Regions from separate parts of the Pseudomonas sp. SJZ078 genome, predicted to be linked through region 1. Evidence: predicted binding sites of a transcription regulator. Region 1 holds the regulator's gene; the other holds the start of a gene.
What was found. Region 1 encodes sigma-54, which starts transcription at its own class of promoters, with help from an activator protein. Its sites were predicted from a motif close to ANTGGCATNNANNTTGCTNT; they were not measured.
Positions count from the first base shown of each region.

Region 2: a site for sigma-54 is predicted at 2,140-2,159, ahead of FBY02_RS13280 (flagellar hook-length control protein FliK). Genes of this name have one in related genera too.

Region 1 is NZ_VIUG01000002.1:67,802-75,227, reverse strand. Features, by position in the region: gene FBY02_RS02190 (ATP-binding cassette domain-containing protein) at 1-526, opposite strand, end outside; gene FBY02_RS02185 (KpsF/GutQ family sugar-phosphate isomerase) at 801-1,775, shown strand; gene FBY02_RS02180 (HAD family hydrolase) at 1,776-2,300, shown strand; gene lptC (LPS export ABC transporter periplasmic protein LptC) at 2,308-2,880, shown strand; gene lptA (lipopolysaccharide transport periplasmic protein LptA) at 2,867-3,412, shown strand; gene lptB (LPS export ABC transporter ATP-binding protein) at 3,412-4,137, shown strand; gene FBY02_RS02160 (RNA polymerase factor sigma-54) at 4,357-5,853, shown strand; gene hpf (ribosome hibernation-promoting factor, HPF/YfiA family) at 5,931-6,239, shown strand; gene ptsN (PTS IIA-like nitrogen regulatory protein PtsN) at 6,252-6,716, shown strand; gene rapZ (RNase adapter RapZ) at 6,719-7,426, shown strand, end outside.
Region 2 is NZ_VIUG01000012.1:42,501-49,926, forward strand. Features, by position in the region: gene fliL (flagellar basal body-associated protein FliL) at 3-506, opposite strand; gene FBY02_RS13280 (flagellar hook-length control protein FliK) at 709-2,091, opposite strand; gene FBY02_RS13285 (Hpt domain-containing protein) at 2,194-2,538, opposite strand; gene FBY02_RS13290 (fused response regulator/phosphatase) at 2,570-4,276, opposite strand; partial or broken gene FBY02_RS13295 (STAS domain-containing protein) at 4,373-4,672, opposite strand; gene fliJ (flagellar export protein FliJ) at 4,776-5,225, opposite strand; gene fliI (flagellar protein export ATPase FliI) at 5,232-6,590, opposite strand; gene fliH (flagellar assembly protein FliH) at 6,580-7,410, opposite strand; gene fliG (flagellar motor switch protein FliG) at 7,418-7,426, opposite strand, start outside.

The DNA.
Region 1 (7,426 bases):
CCTGCCCGACGAAGGGCTCGTCGTACATGAGGATTTTCGGATCGAGGGCAATCGCCCGCGCCAGTGCGACCCGGCGCTTCATGCCGCCGGACAGCTCGTCCGGCATCAGATCGAGGGCGCCACGCAGCCCGACCGCCTGCAATTTGAGCAGGACAATGTCACGGATCATCTCTTCCGGCAGGTCGGTATGGACCCGCAGCGGGAACGCCACGTTCTCGAACACGTCGAGATCGGTGAACAGCGCGCCACTCTGGAACAGCACGCCCATGTGTTTGCGCGCATCGAACAGGTCGCTGCGCGACAGCTTGGGAAGATTCTGGCCATTGACCCAGACTTCACCGGCACTGGGGCGCAACTGCGCGCCCATCAGGCGCAGCAGCGTGGTCTTGCCGCACCCGGAAGGCCCCATGATGCCGGTCACCTTGCCGCGCGGAATGCGAATATCGATGTCATTGAAAATGCTGCGCGTCCCTCGCTTGAAGGACAGCCCCTTCAGCTCGACCGCGTAGGCGTTGTCGGCACTCATCTAAACTCCTTGCGATGCAGCCTCACATCCGAATGCCCTGGCCAGCCGATAAACGTCGCGACCGCCGGGCATCCGGACCGGCGGCGAACTATATCACTGCAACGGCCACGCGCCCAAGGGCCACCCCTGCCCGGTTAAGCCTGGCTTAAGGTAAATGAGTACATTTTATTCAAACCCGGCGAGGTGTTTGCACGAAGCATGACGAACTAGCGTGAGGGAATTGTTCATTGCCGTTATAATCGCCGCCTTTTCATCGGGCTATACGATTTCTGACATGAGCCAATCCAGCGATCTGATCCAATCGGCACAACGTACCATCCGCCTAGAGCTCGAAGCCGTGCAAGGCTTGCTGCCCCGCATCGACGCTGATTTCGTACGCGCCTGCGAGATGATTCTGACCAGCAAAGGCCGAGTCGTCGTGGTTGGCATGGGCAAGTCCGGGCACGTCGGCAACAAGATCGCCGCAACCCTGGCCAGCACGGGCACCACGGCATTCTTCGTCCACCCGGCCGAAGCCAGCCACGGTGACATGGGCATGATCACCCGGGATGACATCATCCTGGCGCTGTCCAACTCCGGCTCCACCAATGAAATCATTACGCTGCTGCCGCTGATCAAGCGTCTGGGCATCCGGCTGATCAGCCTCACCGGGAACCCGGATTCGCCGCTGGCCAAGGCCGCCGAAGTGAACCTCAACGTTCATGTAGAACACGAAGCCTGCCCGCTGAACCTGGCACCGACCTCGTCCACCACTGCGGCCCTGGTCATGGGCGATGCACTGGCCGTGGCTCTGCTGGAAGCCAGGGGGTTCACCGCGGAAGATTTTGCCTTCTCCCACCCCGGTGGAGCCCTGGGTCGCCGCCTGCTGCTGAAGGTCGAAAACGTGATGCACGCTGGTGAAGAGCTGCCCCAGGTACAACGCGGCACGCTGCTCAAGGACGCGCTCATGGAAATGACCCGCAAAGGCCTGGGCATGACAGTGATCCTCGAGGCCGACGGCAAGCTCGCCGGGATCTTCACCGACGGCGACCTGCGTCGCACCCTGGACCGCACCATCGATGTACACAGCGCCACCATCGACCAGGTCATGACACCCCACGGCAAGACGGCCCGCGCAGAAATGCTCGCCGCCGAAGCCCTGAAAATCATGGAAGACCACAAGATCAGCGCCCTGGTGGTGGTCGACGCCGAAGACCGCCCGGTGGGTGCCCTGAACATGCACGACTTGCTGCGTGCGGGAGTCATGTAAATGAATACAGACCTGCTGCAACGCGGTAAAGACATCAAGCTGGCCGTGTTCGACGTGGACGGCGTGCTGACCGACGGACGCCTGTATTTCCTCGAGGACGGCAGCGAGTTCAAGACCTTCAATACCCTCGACGGCCAAGGCATCAAGATGCTGATGGCCGCCGGTGTGCAGACGGCTATCATCAGCGGCCGCAAGACCCCGGTGGTCGAGCGGCGCGCGAAGAACCTCGGCATTCCCCACCTTTATCAGGGGCGCGAGGATAAACTGGTGGTTCTGGACGAGCTCCTGGGCCAACTCAACCTGAGCTATGAACAGGTCGCCTACCTGGGTGACGATCTGCCAGACCTGCCGGTGATTCGCCGGGTTGGCCTGGGCATGGCAGTGGCCAATGCGGCCGGTTTCGTTCGCGAACACGCCCATGGCGTCACTACCGCACGGGGCGGCGAAGGCGCGGCCCGTGAATTCTGCGAACTGATCCTGCGCGCCCAGGGCCGCCTCGAAGCGGCCAACGCCGCGTACCTGTGAGCCATCTATGCTGAGCAAGAAGATTCGCACCATCCTGCTGTTCGCGTGCATCGCGGCGATTTTCGCGGCGGTGGGCTACTGGAACATCAGCCCCGAACGCTTTCTCGATCGCCCCGCCGTCCAGGTCGAGGCGAACGATATCGACTGGTATGCGACCAACACGCATACACTGCAATACTTGCCTGATGGCAAGGTGCAGTACGAAATGACGTCAGACAAGGTCGATCACGTCAAGGCCACCGACATTACCCTGGTCGCCAATCCGGACCTGAACATGTTCCGTGGCACGGCGTTCCCCTGGCACGTGCAGAGCAAGCGCGCCGAAGTCAATTCCGGCGGTACCGAAGTGGAACTGATCGACTCGGTGCGCGTCGCGCGAACCGACGAGAAGAATCGCACGACCATCATCACCAGCACTCGCATGACCGTGTTCCCGCAACAACAATATGCGCAGACCGAGCAACCCGTTAGAATCGACGGCGCCGGTGGTGTATCGACCGGCACAGGAATGAAAGCGTATCTGAAGGAAAGCAGGATACACCTGCTATCGAACGTAAGAGGACAGTATGAAGCTCGCTAAAACCCTCCCTATTTTGCTCAGTCTGGGCGCAGCACTGGGAAGCGCGAGCGCCTGGTCTCTTCCCAATGACCGCGACCAGCCTATCCGTATCCAGGCCGACGACGCCCAATTGGACGACAAGAACGGTATCGCCACCTACAAGGGCGACGTGATCATCACCCAGGGCTCGATGAAGGTCACCGGCAATACCGTGACCATCACCCGCACCCAGTCCGGCGATATCGACGTGGTGACCTCGGTGGGCAACCTGGCTTATTTCGAGCAGTTGCAAACGGCCGGCGACACCAAGCCCGTGCAGGGCTACGGGGTGACCATCCAATACCACGCCTCCCAGGATCGCGTGGTCCTGATCGACCGCGCCAAGGTCATCGACAAGGACAACAACGTCACCCAGGGCGAGAAAATCGTCTACGACACCAACAAGAAACTCGCCAGCGCCGGCCGCGCCACCGGCAGCAAGGTGACCGAGCAGCGTCCGCGGATCGATATGGTGATCCAGCCGAAAAAGAAAACCGAGCAAAAGGCCCAGTAATGGCAACTCTGAAAGCTCAGCACCTGGCCAAGAGCTACAAGGGCCGTCAGGTCGTGCGTGATGTCAGCCTGTCCATCGACAGCGGCCAGATCGTCGGCCTCCTCGGCCCCAACGGCGCGGGCAAGACCACCTGTTTCTACATGATCGTCGGCCTGGTCCAGGCCGATCAGGGCCGCGTCCTGATCGATGAGCTGGACGTCAGCCACCAGCCGATGCATGGCCGGGCAAAGGCCGGCATCGGCTACCTTCCACAGGAAGCGTCGATCTTTCGCAAACTGTCGGTCGCCGACAACATCATGGCGATCCTCGAAACCCGCAAGGAACTCGACAAGGCCGGTCGTCGCCAGGAACTGGAAAGCCTGTTGCAGGAATTTCACATCAGCCACATCCGCGACAACCTGGGCATGAGCTTGTCCGGCGGCGAACGGCGCCGGGTGGAAATTGCCCGCGCCCTGGCCACTGCACCGAAATTCATCCTGCTCGACGAACCATTCGCCGGCGTGGACCCGATTTCGGTGGGCGACATCAAACAGATCATCCACCATCTCAAGGCCAAGGGGATCGGCGTGCTGATCACCGACCACAACGTACGCGAGACGCTGGACATCTGCGAAACCGCCTATATCGTCAATGACGGTCAATTGATCGCTGAAGGTGACTCCGCCACCATCCTGGCCAACGAACTGGTCAAGGAAGTGTATCTGGGCCATGAGTTCCGCCTGTAAGCGCGAAGTGCCTGGCAAGCTGTCCCGGCGCCGTCGATTCAACCCGGCAGCGCCTCGGGACGCTCTCAGTGAATCCCCTATCATCGGGAAACTAATTGAGAGCTACCCCTAGGCAAACACCTCGGTTTCAGGCATATAATTTGCTTAAGGTTTGGCGCTTCGGCGCCCTTGTAGTGGATGGCGCATGTGCGCCGGCGAATAAGGTGTTAAGCCCCTGCCATGAAACCATCGCTAGTCTTGAGAATGGGCCAGCAGCTGACGATGACACCGCAGCTGCAACAGGCCATCCGCCTGCTCCAATTGTCGACCCTGGACCTTCAACAGGAAATCCAGGAGGCCCTGGAATCCAATCCGATGCTCGAACGCCAGGAAGAAGGCGACGACTTCGACAACACCGATCCACTGGCCGACAACGTCGAGCAGAAACCCAATACCGAGATTCAGGAAACCTCCTACCAGGAAGAAGCCGCCCCGACGGTGGATAACCTCGAGGATGGCGAATGGAACGAACGCATCCCCAACGACCTGCCCGTGGACACGGCCTGGGAAGACGTCTACCAGACCAGTGCCAGCAGCCTGCCGAGCAGCGACGATGACGAGTGGGACTTCACCACGCGTACCTCTGCCGGTGAAAGCCTGCAAAGCCACCTCCTGTGGCAACTGAACCTGGCACCGATGTCCGATACCGATCGCCTGATCGCCGTGACACTCATCGACTGCATCAACAACCAGGGCTACCTGGACGAAACCCTCGAGGAAATCCTCGAAGCCTTCGATCCGGAGCTGGACATCGAGCTGGACGAGATCGAAGCCGTCCTGCACCGTATCCAACAGTTCGAGCCGGCCGGCATCGGCGCCCGCAACCTGGGTGAGTGCCTGCTGCTGCAACTGCGCCAGCTGCCAGCCAAGACACCGTGGCTGGCCGAAGCCAAGCGACTGGTCACCGACTATATCGACCTGCTCGGCGGCCGCGACTATAGCCAGCTGATGCGCCGTATGAAGCTCAAGGAAGATGAACTGCGCCAGGTGATCGAACTGGTCCAGAGCCTCAACCCGCGCCCTGGCTCACAGATCGAGGCCACCGAACCCGAGTACGTGGTTCCGGACGTGATCGTGCGCAAGCACAACGATCGCTGGCTGGTGGAACTGAACCAGGAATCGGTCCCCAAGCTACGGGTCAACGCCCAATATGCGGGCTTTGTAAGACGCGCCGACACCAGCGCCGACAACACCTTCATGCGCAACCAGTTGCAGGAAGCGCGCTGGTTCATCAAGAGCCTGCAGAGTCGCAACGAAACCCTGATGAAGGTCGCCACCCAGATCGTCGAGCATCAACGGGGCTTCCTGGACTATGGCGACGAAGCGATGAAACCGTTGGTCCTGCATGACATTGCCGAGGCGGTGGGCATGCACGAGTCGACAATCTCCCGGGTGACCACGCAGAAATTCATGCATACCCCACGGGGTATCTACGAATTGAAATATTTTTTCTCCAGCCACGTCAGCACCTCCGAAGGCGGCGAATGCTCTTCCACGGCCATCCGCGCGATCATCAAGAAACTGGTGGCCGCGGAAAATCAGAAAAAGCCGTTGAGTGACAGCAAGATCGCTGGTTTACTGGAGGCACAAGGCATTCAGGTGGCCCGCCGTACCGTCGCCAAGTATCGTGAATCCCTCGGGATCGCGCCTTCGAGTGAACGCAAGCGGTTGATGTAACAAGGCCACGCCACAGCGTTCCAGTGGCAGGCATTTCTGCCTGCCGCTTTATGCACTGGCAACGAAGGAGAAGCTGTATGCAAGTCAACATCAGTGGACACCAACTGGAAGTGACCGAACCCCTGCGTACCTACATCGGCGAAAAACTCGACCGATTGGAAAGGCATTTCGACAAGATCACCAACGTGCAGGTCACGATGAACGTCGAGAAGCTGCTGCAGAAAATCGAAGCCACGTTGCATATTCCCGGCGGAGAGGTGGTTGCCAATGCGGAGCACACAGACATGTATGCCGCGATTGACCTGCTGACCGACAAGCTGGATCGCCAACTCAAAAAGCATAAGGAAAAGACCCAGAGCCTCCTCCAGGGCGCTACCGGTCGTTAACCCCCCCAATCCATGATCCGACTAGAAACCATCCTGACCCCCAGCCGTTCCAAGGTGAACGTGCTGGGAGGCAGTAAAAAGAAAGCCCTCGAACAAATCGCCGACCTGATCCACCTTGACGTCGAAGGTCTGGAAATGCAGGACGTCTTCGAGGCCCTGATTGCCCGTGAAAAACTCGGTTCCACCGGTTTTGGCAACGGCATCGCCATTCCCCACTGCCGCCTCAAGGGTTGTACCGCCCCGATCAGTGCACTGGTGCACCTTGAAGCCGCCATTGATTTCGACGCCATCGACGGCGAACCGGTCGACCTGCTGTTCGTACTGCTGGTTCCGGAAGCCGCGACCGATGCGCATCTTGAGCTGCTGCGCCAGATCGCCAGCATGCTGGACCGCAAGGAAGTGCGCGAAAGACTGCGCAGCGCAAAGAGCAACGAAGACTTGTATCAGGTAGTCCTGGACGAGCAGAACGGTCATTAATCATGCGCCTGATCATCGTCAGCGGTCGCTCCGGCTCCGGTAAAAGCACGGCACTCAATGTGCTTGAGGACAGCGGCTACTATTGCATCGACAACCTGCCGGCGGGCCTGCTGCCGGAGTTGGCCGAACGGGCGCTGATTCACACCGAGCTGGCGCAACCGCTGGTGGCGGTTTCCATCGATGCACGCAACCTGCCGAGCCACCTGTCACGCTTTCCCGAACTGCTCGAGGAAGTGCGCAACCGGCATATCCAATGCGATGTGCTGTACCTGGATGCCGATGATGAAACGCTGCTCAAGCGTTTCTCCGAGACCCGACGGCGCCACCCGCTGAGCAATGCCAACCGCTCCCTGGCCGAAGCTATCGAAGACGAAAGCCAGTTGCTCGGGCCGATCGCTGACCTGGCAGACCTGAAGGTCAACACCACGAACCTGAATCTGTATCAGCTGCGCGACACCATCAAGTTGCGTCTGTTGAACCAGCCGGAGCCAGGCACGGCGTTCCTGGTGGAGTCGTTCGGCTTCAAGCGTGGCATGCCGGTAGACGCCGACCTGGTGTTCGATGTGCGTTGCCTGCCCAACCCTTATTGGAAACCGGAGCTGCGCGAGCAATCCGGGCTCGACCAGCCGGTGATCGACTACCTGGCTGCCCAACCAGATGTCGAGGAAATGTTCCAGGACATCTCCGGCTACCTGCTCAAATGGCTGCCC
Region 2 (7,426 bases), on a different contig from region 1:
TCCTACTGCAATACGAAGTTAGTGAAGAGCAACTGTTCGATCACCACTTTGCCGAGCTCTTTCTGAGCCACTTCCTGCACGCTGGCCGTGGCTTTCTGACGGAGCATCTCTTGGCCAACGGGAGTGGCGAGGGTGTCGAAATTCTGTCCGGAAAACAGCATTACCAGATTATTGCGGATCAGAGGCATGTGCACCCGCAGCGCTTCCAGGTCAGCCTGGTTGCGACCCAACAAGGTGATGCTGACCTGCATGTAGCGTTGACGGCCATTCTGGGTGTAGTTGGCGACGAATGCAGGCGCCATGGATTCGAAGATCGCTGGCTGCTTGCCCACCGGCGCGGCCTCGACCACCGGCGCAGGCTTGCTTTGAGCGCTGTGCATGAAATACCAGGTTGCCCCCACGGACACACCGATCGCCAGGAGCAAACCCACGACGATCAGGATGATCATCTTGAGTTTGCCTTTGGTTGCGGGGTCTTTTACAGCTGCTGCTTCGCTCTTCGCCATGCCAATAATCCGTCACTAATCGGGGGGTTTACGGTTGCATGGCAAGGCAGGAGCAAGTGTTATGCCAGAAGCAATTTGCGACATCCGAAAACAACTGTGGGAGCGGGCTTGCTCGCAAAGGCAGTGTGCCAGATGACATTGTCATCAACTGACACACCGTCTTCGCGAGCAAGCCCGCTCCCACAAGGGGTTACCTCACCGGTCAGGCGTAGTAATCGACCGCGCTGGTACCGATGACGCTGGTGGTAGCAGCCGCCACCTCAGCGACGTTGGCCGGCAGGTGCTCATCCGTCGAATCCACTCGCCCGCCGGAGGATGACATGCGACCGGCCTGGGCCTGCTGCTGCGCCTGCTGATCCGGGTTCTGAGAACCACGGGACTGATCGGACACGTTGACATCGACCTGGCCCATGCCCTGCTGGGCGAAACTGTCCCGCAGGCGATGCAACTGGCCTTCGAGGGCTTCGCGAACGCCGGAATGGGCACTCATGAAGGTCACTTGGGTCTGTTGATCCGGCACCATGTTCACCCGGATGTCCAGACGACCAAGCTCGGCGGGCTGCAACTGGATATCGGCAGCCTTGAGATTGGCGCTCGACAGGTACATCACCCGGTTGACCACTTCTTCGGTCCAGCCACTCTGATTCATGGCGATGGGCTGGTTGACCGGCACCGCATTGGCGGTCTTGGGCGTAGCGGCCTGGGTCAACGCCGCCAGGCGGTTGGCGAAATCATCCACGCGGGTGTCACTGGAAGCCGCGCCCAGGTCCTTGAGGCCCTCGCCGATCAGCCCACTGAACGCCTTTTCCCCGCCTTGGCTGCCAGGACCGGTACTGTTCTGGTCCGCTTGCACGGTGAGCATGCTGGCCATGCCAGCGGCAAACGTCTGGGCCGAGGTCGGCTCACCGTTGAGTGGAGCCGGGGCGGCGGTCTTGGATTGGCTGGTCGCGGAAACGTGGCCGCCCTGCTCCATCGCCAAGCGCAACGCCGGCAAAGCGTCAAGCGGATCGGCCTCGGGATCGAATTTTGGATCTTCCGGCGCGGCCGGGACTGCCGGGGCTGCCGGGACCAACGGAACGACCGGGGTCGCCACGGCAGCCGCTACTTGCGGCACAGTCGAGGCGTCCACCACGGGCGCGGGTACTACGTCGGCTTGAACCACAGGTATAGCCACATCCGACGGCAACATCGGGTCGATGACAGGATCGGCAGGGGTCGCGTTCGCTACCGGAGTCTCGGTCTCGGTTTTGCTGTCGGCATCGGCGTCCTTGTCTGCCGTGTCATCGGCCTTGACCGGTTTGTCGGCGGGCAAGGGTTTGCCGCTATCGGCAACGGTCGGTTCCGGGGCGGCAGCCGTTTCATCGCCGGTGTCCTTTTTGACGCTGCTGTCGGGGGTCTTGTCGCGCACCGGCTTCATCGCAGGCTCAGGGGCCGACGAGGATTTGACGGGGGCTTGCTGGGCGAAGACCTGGGCGAAGCTGGAGGCTCTATTGCCGAGGTCCGGAGCCGCTGCCGGCGGATTGACGGCGGCCTGCGGCTTGGCCTGGGCTGAGGCCTGAAGCAGTGTATTGGGCGTAACGGGCATAAAAAGGTCTCCGCTGCACTGAAATCATAGGTACAGTCGAGACTGGACAATGCAAGGGACGGGCCAACGCCCAGACAGTGGTGATGGGTGGCAGGTCATCACTCAGCAGTGGAAGCCTTCGCGCTCTTCCCGGTAAAGATTTCGGACATGGGCAAATTCGCTGTCGATTTCGCTGACCAGCTTCTCGATGCCGCCCAAGGAAGGCTGTTTGGCACGCTGCTCCAGCTCACCACACAGTTCGGCCAGGCGGATGGCACCCATGTTGCTGCTGCTGCCCTTGAAACTGTGGGCGGTGGCGCTCAGCTTTTCGGCGTCGCGGGCTTCATGCAGCACACGCAAGCGTGCCTCGGAGTCGTTGAGAAACGTATCCAGCAGTTCCAGATACCCTTCCTCCATGACTTCCTTCAACGTGCTGAGCACGTCGCGGTCCAGATGAATCTCGTTCACTTGTTCGCTCCCTGATCAAGAGTCGCGCGGATTATGCCAGAGCCTCCCAGAAAAACTCCACGCGGACACTACGACCATCGTCTGACCAACACGCCTGATGGCTCAACTGACGCACCAGACTGACACCTCGTCCCGACAACCGGTCGCTGTCCAGCGGCCGAGCCAACACACGGGCTACATCGAAGCCCTCACCACTGTCTTCAACCTCGATCACCAGGCGACCTCCGTCGCCGTGGGGCGTGACATGCAAATGTACCCGGATGTGACCAGCGTCCAGTTCATCCAGACGAGTGCTGCGCTCCATGTAATAGTGCGCAAAACCCGACGCGTCGCGCTTGATGCTCGAGTCGAGCCCCAACACCCCATGCTCCAGGGCATTGGAATAGAGCTCTGAAAGAACGCTGTAAAGCGCGCCGCTCTGAGCTCTGAGCCCATGCACTTCAAGCAGCAACTGCAACAAGTACGGCATCGGGTTGAAGCGCTTGAGCGTCTGCGCCCGAAACTCGAAACTCACCGACCAGTCCAGCGGACTGGATTGGCCGCTGTCGGAATAGACCGGCGGCGGCGGATTGAGTTGCGTCGGCGCGACCATCCGCACTTCGACCATGCTGAAATCGTCGCGTGCCTCGCCGCGAAAGTCCCGCAGGGCCTGCTGGATATCTTCGAAAAGGCAATCGGGTTCACGGTTGGCGGCAAACACCTGCTGCAGCCGCTCCACACCGAACAGTTGGTCATCGGCATCGCTGGTATCGATCACGCCGTCGGACAGCAGGAACACCCGGTCGCCCACCGCCATGGGATGCACTTCGGTCCGGTCATCGAACAGTTGAGGCGTGAGCACCCCCAATGGCAAGTGCCGCGCCGGCAATGGCGTGCGCACGCCAGTGAGACTGTCATGCAAGTACCCATCGGGCATGCCGCCATTCCAGATTTCCACCGTGCAGCGCTGGAAGCCCAGGCAGAGCAGCGTCGCGCAACAGAACATGTCCACCGGCAGGATGCGTTTGAGCTTGGCGTTCATTTCCCGCAGGATCTGCGCCAGGCCGTAGCCTTTGGCAGTCATCCCATAGAACACTTCCGCCAGCGGCATCGCACCGACCGCCGCTGGCAGGCCGTGCCCGGTGAAATCCCCCAGCAGGACGTGCATGTCGCCGGCCGGATTGAACGCAGCCAGCAGCAGGTCACCGTTGAACAGGGCATAAGGCGATTGCAGGTAGCGGATATTCGGTGCGCTCAGGCAGCCGGAATGGGCAATCTTGTCGAACACGGCCTTGGCGACCCGCTGCTCGTTGAGCAGGTAATCGTGGTGCCGGGCAATCTGGTCACGCTGTTCAACGACCGTGGCCTGCAACCGGCGCAGACGGTCCATGGCCTTGATCTTGGCGGCCAAAATCACCTGGTTGTAGGGTTTGGCCAGGAAATCGTCACCGCCGGCTTCCAGGCAACGGGCCAGGCCTTCGCTTTCGGTCAATGACGTGAGGAAAATGATCGGCACCAACTGGTCGCCGGCCAGTTGCTTGATCTTCTGCGCCGCCTCGAATCCATCCATGACCGGCATCATGGCATCCATCAGCACCAAGTGCGGACGTTGCTCCGTATAGATTTCGACCGCCTCGGCACCATCGGCGGCGGTGAGCACATGATGGCCCTGGCGGCGGACAATCGTCGACAACAGCAGTCGGTCAGCGGCACTGTCTTCGGCAATCAGGACCGTCAGCGACTCCAACTCGGACAACATGGCTGTCGATCAGGCTTTGCGCGGATGGACCTTGTCCTGATGGGCATGTCCTGGCTGCGGTTTGTCTTTCTCCGACTTGTCGTCTTTCGGGCCGTCGATATCGAACAGCTTGTCGAAATTGGATATCGCGAGAATCTTGCGTACATCCGCGCCGCAGTTGGTGACATTCACGTCAGCGTCTTCGCCGCCGGCATGATCACGGAGCAAGAGCAGCATGCCCAGCGCGGAGCTGTCGAGGTAGGTTGTGTCCTTCAGGTCCACGACGTAGGTTTCAGGCTTGCGGTTGAGCTTTTCGTAGGACTCGCGAAACTCCTGATGCCGTCCGAAATCGAATCGACCCTTGATCGAAATCGTCAGCTTCTTCCCATCATCGGATACTTCGGTAACGACTGACATAGTTGGCTTCCCTGTCATGGACATACGTGTACAAGGTTTAGCATCTGGTAAAGGACTGAGCAAGGTTTTGGCCCATCCAACCGATAAAATCTCGACTTCATGATCAATACGAATCCTGGCGTGGCAGGCGCTGGGATAACTCATCCAACAATTTCTGCTCGCGCTTGTCTTCCAGTTGCCTCGCCTCATCGATGTAGCGTTGCACCAGCTTGCGCAGCCCCTCTACCCGGGCAAAGGCTTCTTGCCAGCTCTGGCGTGCCTTCTCCAGGTTGTTCTGATGCCAGACCAGGCTTTGGCGCTGCTGGTCGATGGCGGTACCCAACTGCGCCAGGAAGCCTTGATAACCCAACAGCCACTGGCCGGAGACGCCATGGCTGCCGCGAGCGATCCATTGTTCCTGGTATTCGAGGCGGAAATTCTCGAGGTCTGCCAACTTGCTTTCAGCGACGGCCACCTGCCCCTGGAAATAGGCCAGCCGCTGGACGGCGGTTTTTTCGGCCTTTTCGGCCATGTCCACCACCGGCGCCAGGCGCGCCGCGCGACTCGTGGCCATGGCCGATTACCCGCCGGCGACCGGGGCGAAGATGGTTTGCAGGTGCGCTTCGCTCGCGCCCATGCCGATGTTGTCGTTCAGGCTTTGGCGCAGGTACACGGCCATCGCCGGATAGAGATTGATCGCGGTATCGGTTTCACGATCGCCACCGGGCACATAGGCGCCCACGCTGATCAGGTCGCGGCTTTGCTGGTAGCGCGACCAGTATTGCTTGAACTGCTGGGCACGCTTCATGTGCTCGGCACTGATGACCGATGGCATGACCCGACTGATGGACGCCTCGATGTCGATGGCCGGGTAATGGCCTTCTTCAGCCAGGCGCCGGGACAACACGATGTGGCCGTCGAGCACGCCTCGCGCCGAGTCGGCGATAGGGTCCTGCTGGTCGTCGCCTTCGGACAGCACGGTATAGAACGCGGTGATCGAACCACCTCCCTTCTCGGCGTTGCCGGCGCGCTCCACCAGCTTCGGCAGCTTGGCGAACACGGAAGGCGGATAGCCCTTGGTTGCCGGCGGCTCACCGATGGCCAGGGCGATTTCCCGCTGGGCCTGGGCAAACCGGGTCAGCGAATCCATCAGCAGCAGGACATTCTTGCCCTTGTCGCGGAAATATTCGGCAATGCGGGTGCAATACATGGCGGCCCGCAGGCGCATCAAGGGTGCGTCATCCGCTGGCGATGCCACCACGACAGAACGCTTGAGGCCTTCTTCACCGAGGATGTGCTCGATGAACTCTTTCACCTCACGACCCCGTTCGCCAATCAGCCCCACCACAATGATGTCGGCTTCGGTGAAGCGGGTCATCATGCCCAACAGCACACTCTTGCCCACACCGGTACCGGCGAACAGGCCCAGCCGCTGACCGCGCCCGACCGTCAACAAACCGTTGATGCAACGAATGCCCACATCCAGCGGTACGCTGATGGGGTCGCGCTTGAGGGGGTTGATGGTCGGACCATCCATCGGCACCCAGTCTTCGGCCTTCATCCCGCCCTTGCCGTCCAAGGCCCGACCGGCCCCGTCCAGCACTCGGCCGAGCATGCTCATGCCCATGGGCAAGCGACCGGTATCGGCCAGGGGGACCACCCGCGCGCCGGGGGCAATCCCGGCCACACTGCCCACCGGCATCAGGAATACCTTGCTGCCGGCGAAGCCCATGACCTCGGCCTCGACCTGTACCGGGTGATAACTGTCGTCGTTGATCACCAGGCAGCGACTGCCCATGGCGGCGCGCAGGCCCTCGGCTTCGAGGGTCAGGCCGACCATGCGCAACAGGCGCCCTTCGAGAATCGGCTGGCCGGCCAGCTCGGTGGCCTCGGCGTAGCTGCCCAGGCGCTTGCCGAAACTGGTGCGCTCAAGACGCATCGCGGCCGTCCGGCTCAGCAGCAATCAACTCGGCACCGTCCGGGTCGATGGGCGAAACGGCCGGAGGTTCGTCCGGCAACTCCAGGCTCAGGTCGGCAGCGGCCGGGTGAAGGGCCTGTTCGTGCAGTTGGTCGAAGAGCTTGGCCATGATCTGGCTGATGCGGGTTTCGACGGTCGCATCAATGCGGCTGTGCTCTGTTTCCACGCGGCAACCGCCCGGCAACAGGGCTTCGTCTTCGACGATGCGCCAGGTTTCCTCATGGCGCTCGCGCAAGGCTTTGACCAGCTCGAAATCCTGAGGATTGATGTACAGCCGCACGTTGCCCACGCCCAACGGCAAAAGCTTCAGGGCCTCGCGCATGACGTGTTCGATCTGACTCGAATCGATGGCCAGCTCACGCTGGATAACCTGCCTGGCGATGTGTTGCACCAGCCCCACGAGGGACTTTTCAATCTGGGTGTCCTGCTCGGCGATGGGATCGAACAGGTTGAGCATCAGCGACTCCAGCGCTCGCAGCTTGGCCGTCAGCGCCACGTCGGCTTCCTGACGAACCTTGAGCGAGGTGCTGTGGAAGCCTTCCTTTTCGCCGATGGCAAAGCCTTCGTTATAGGCTTCCTGACGAATGCCCTCGACTTCCTCGAGGGTCAGTGGCTGGACTTCCTCCAGCGGCACCTCTTCCATCTCCGGCAGTTCTTCCACCGGTTCCGGCTCAGGCTCGGGCACGTGGGGATCGAAGCTGGGCAACGACCAGACGTCGAAACCACCGACGTCCCGGGCGCGGATCAGGTCGCTGGGTGAATCATCACTCTTGGCAGACATAACGACCTTAGATCAT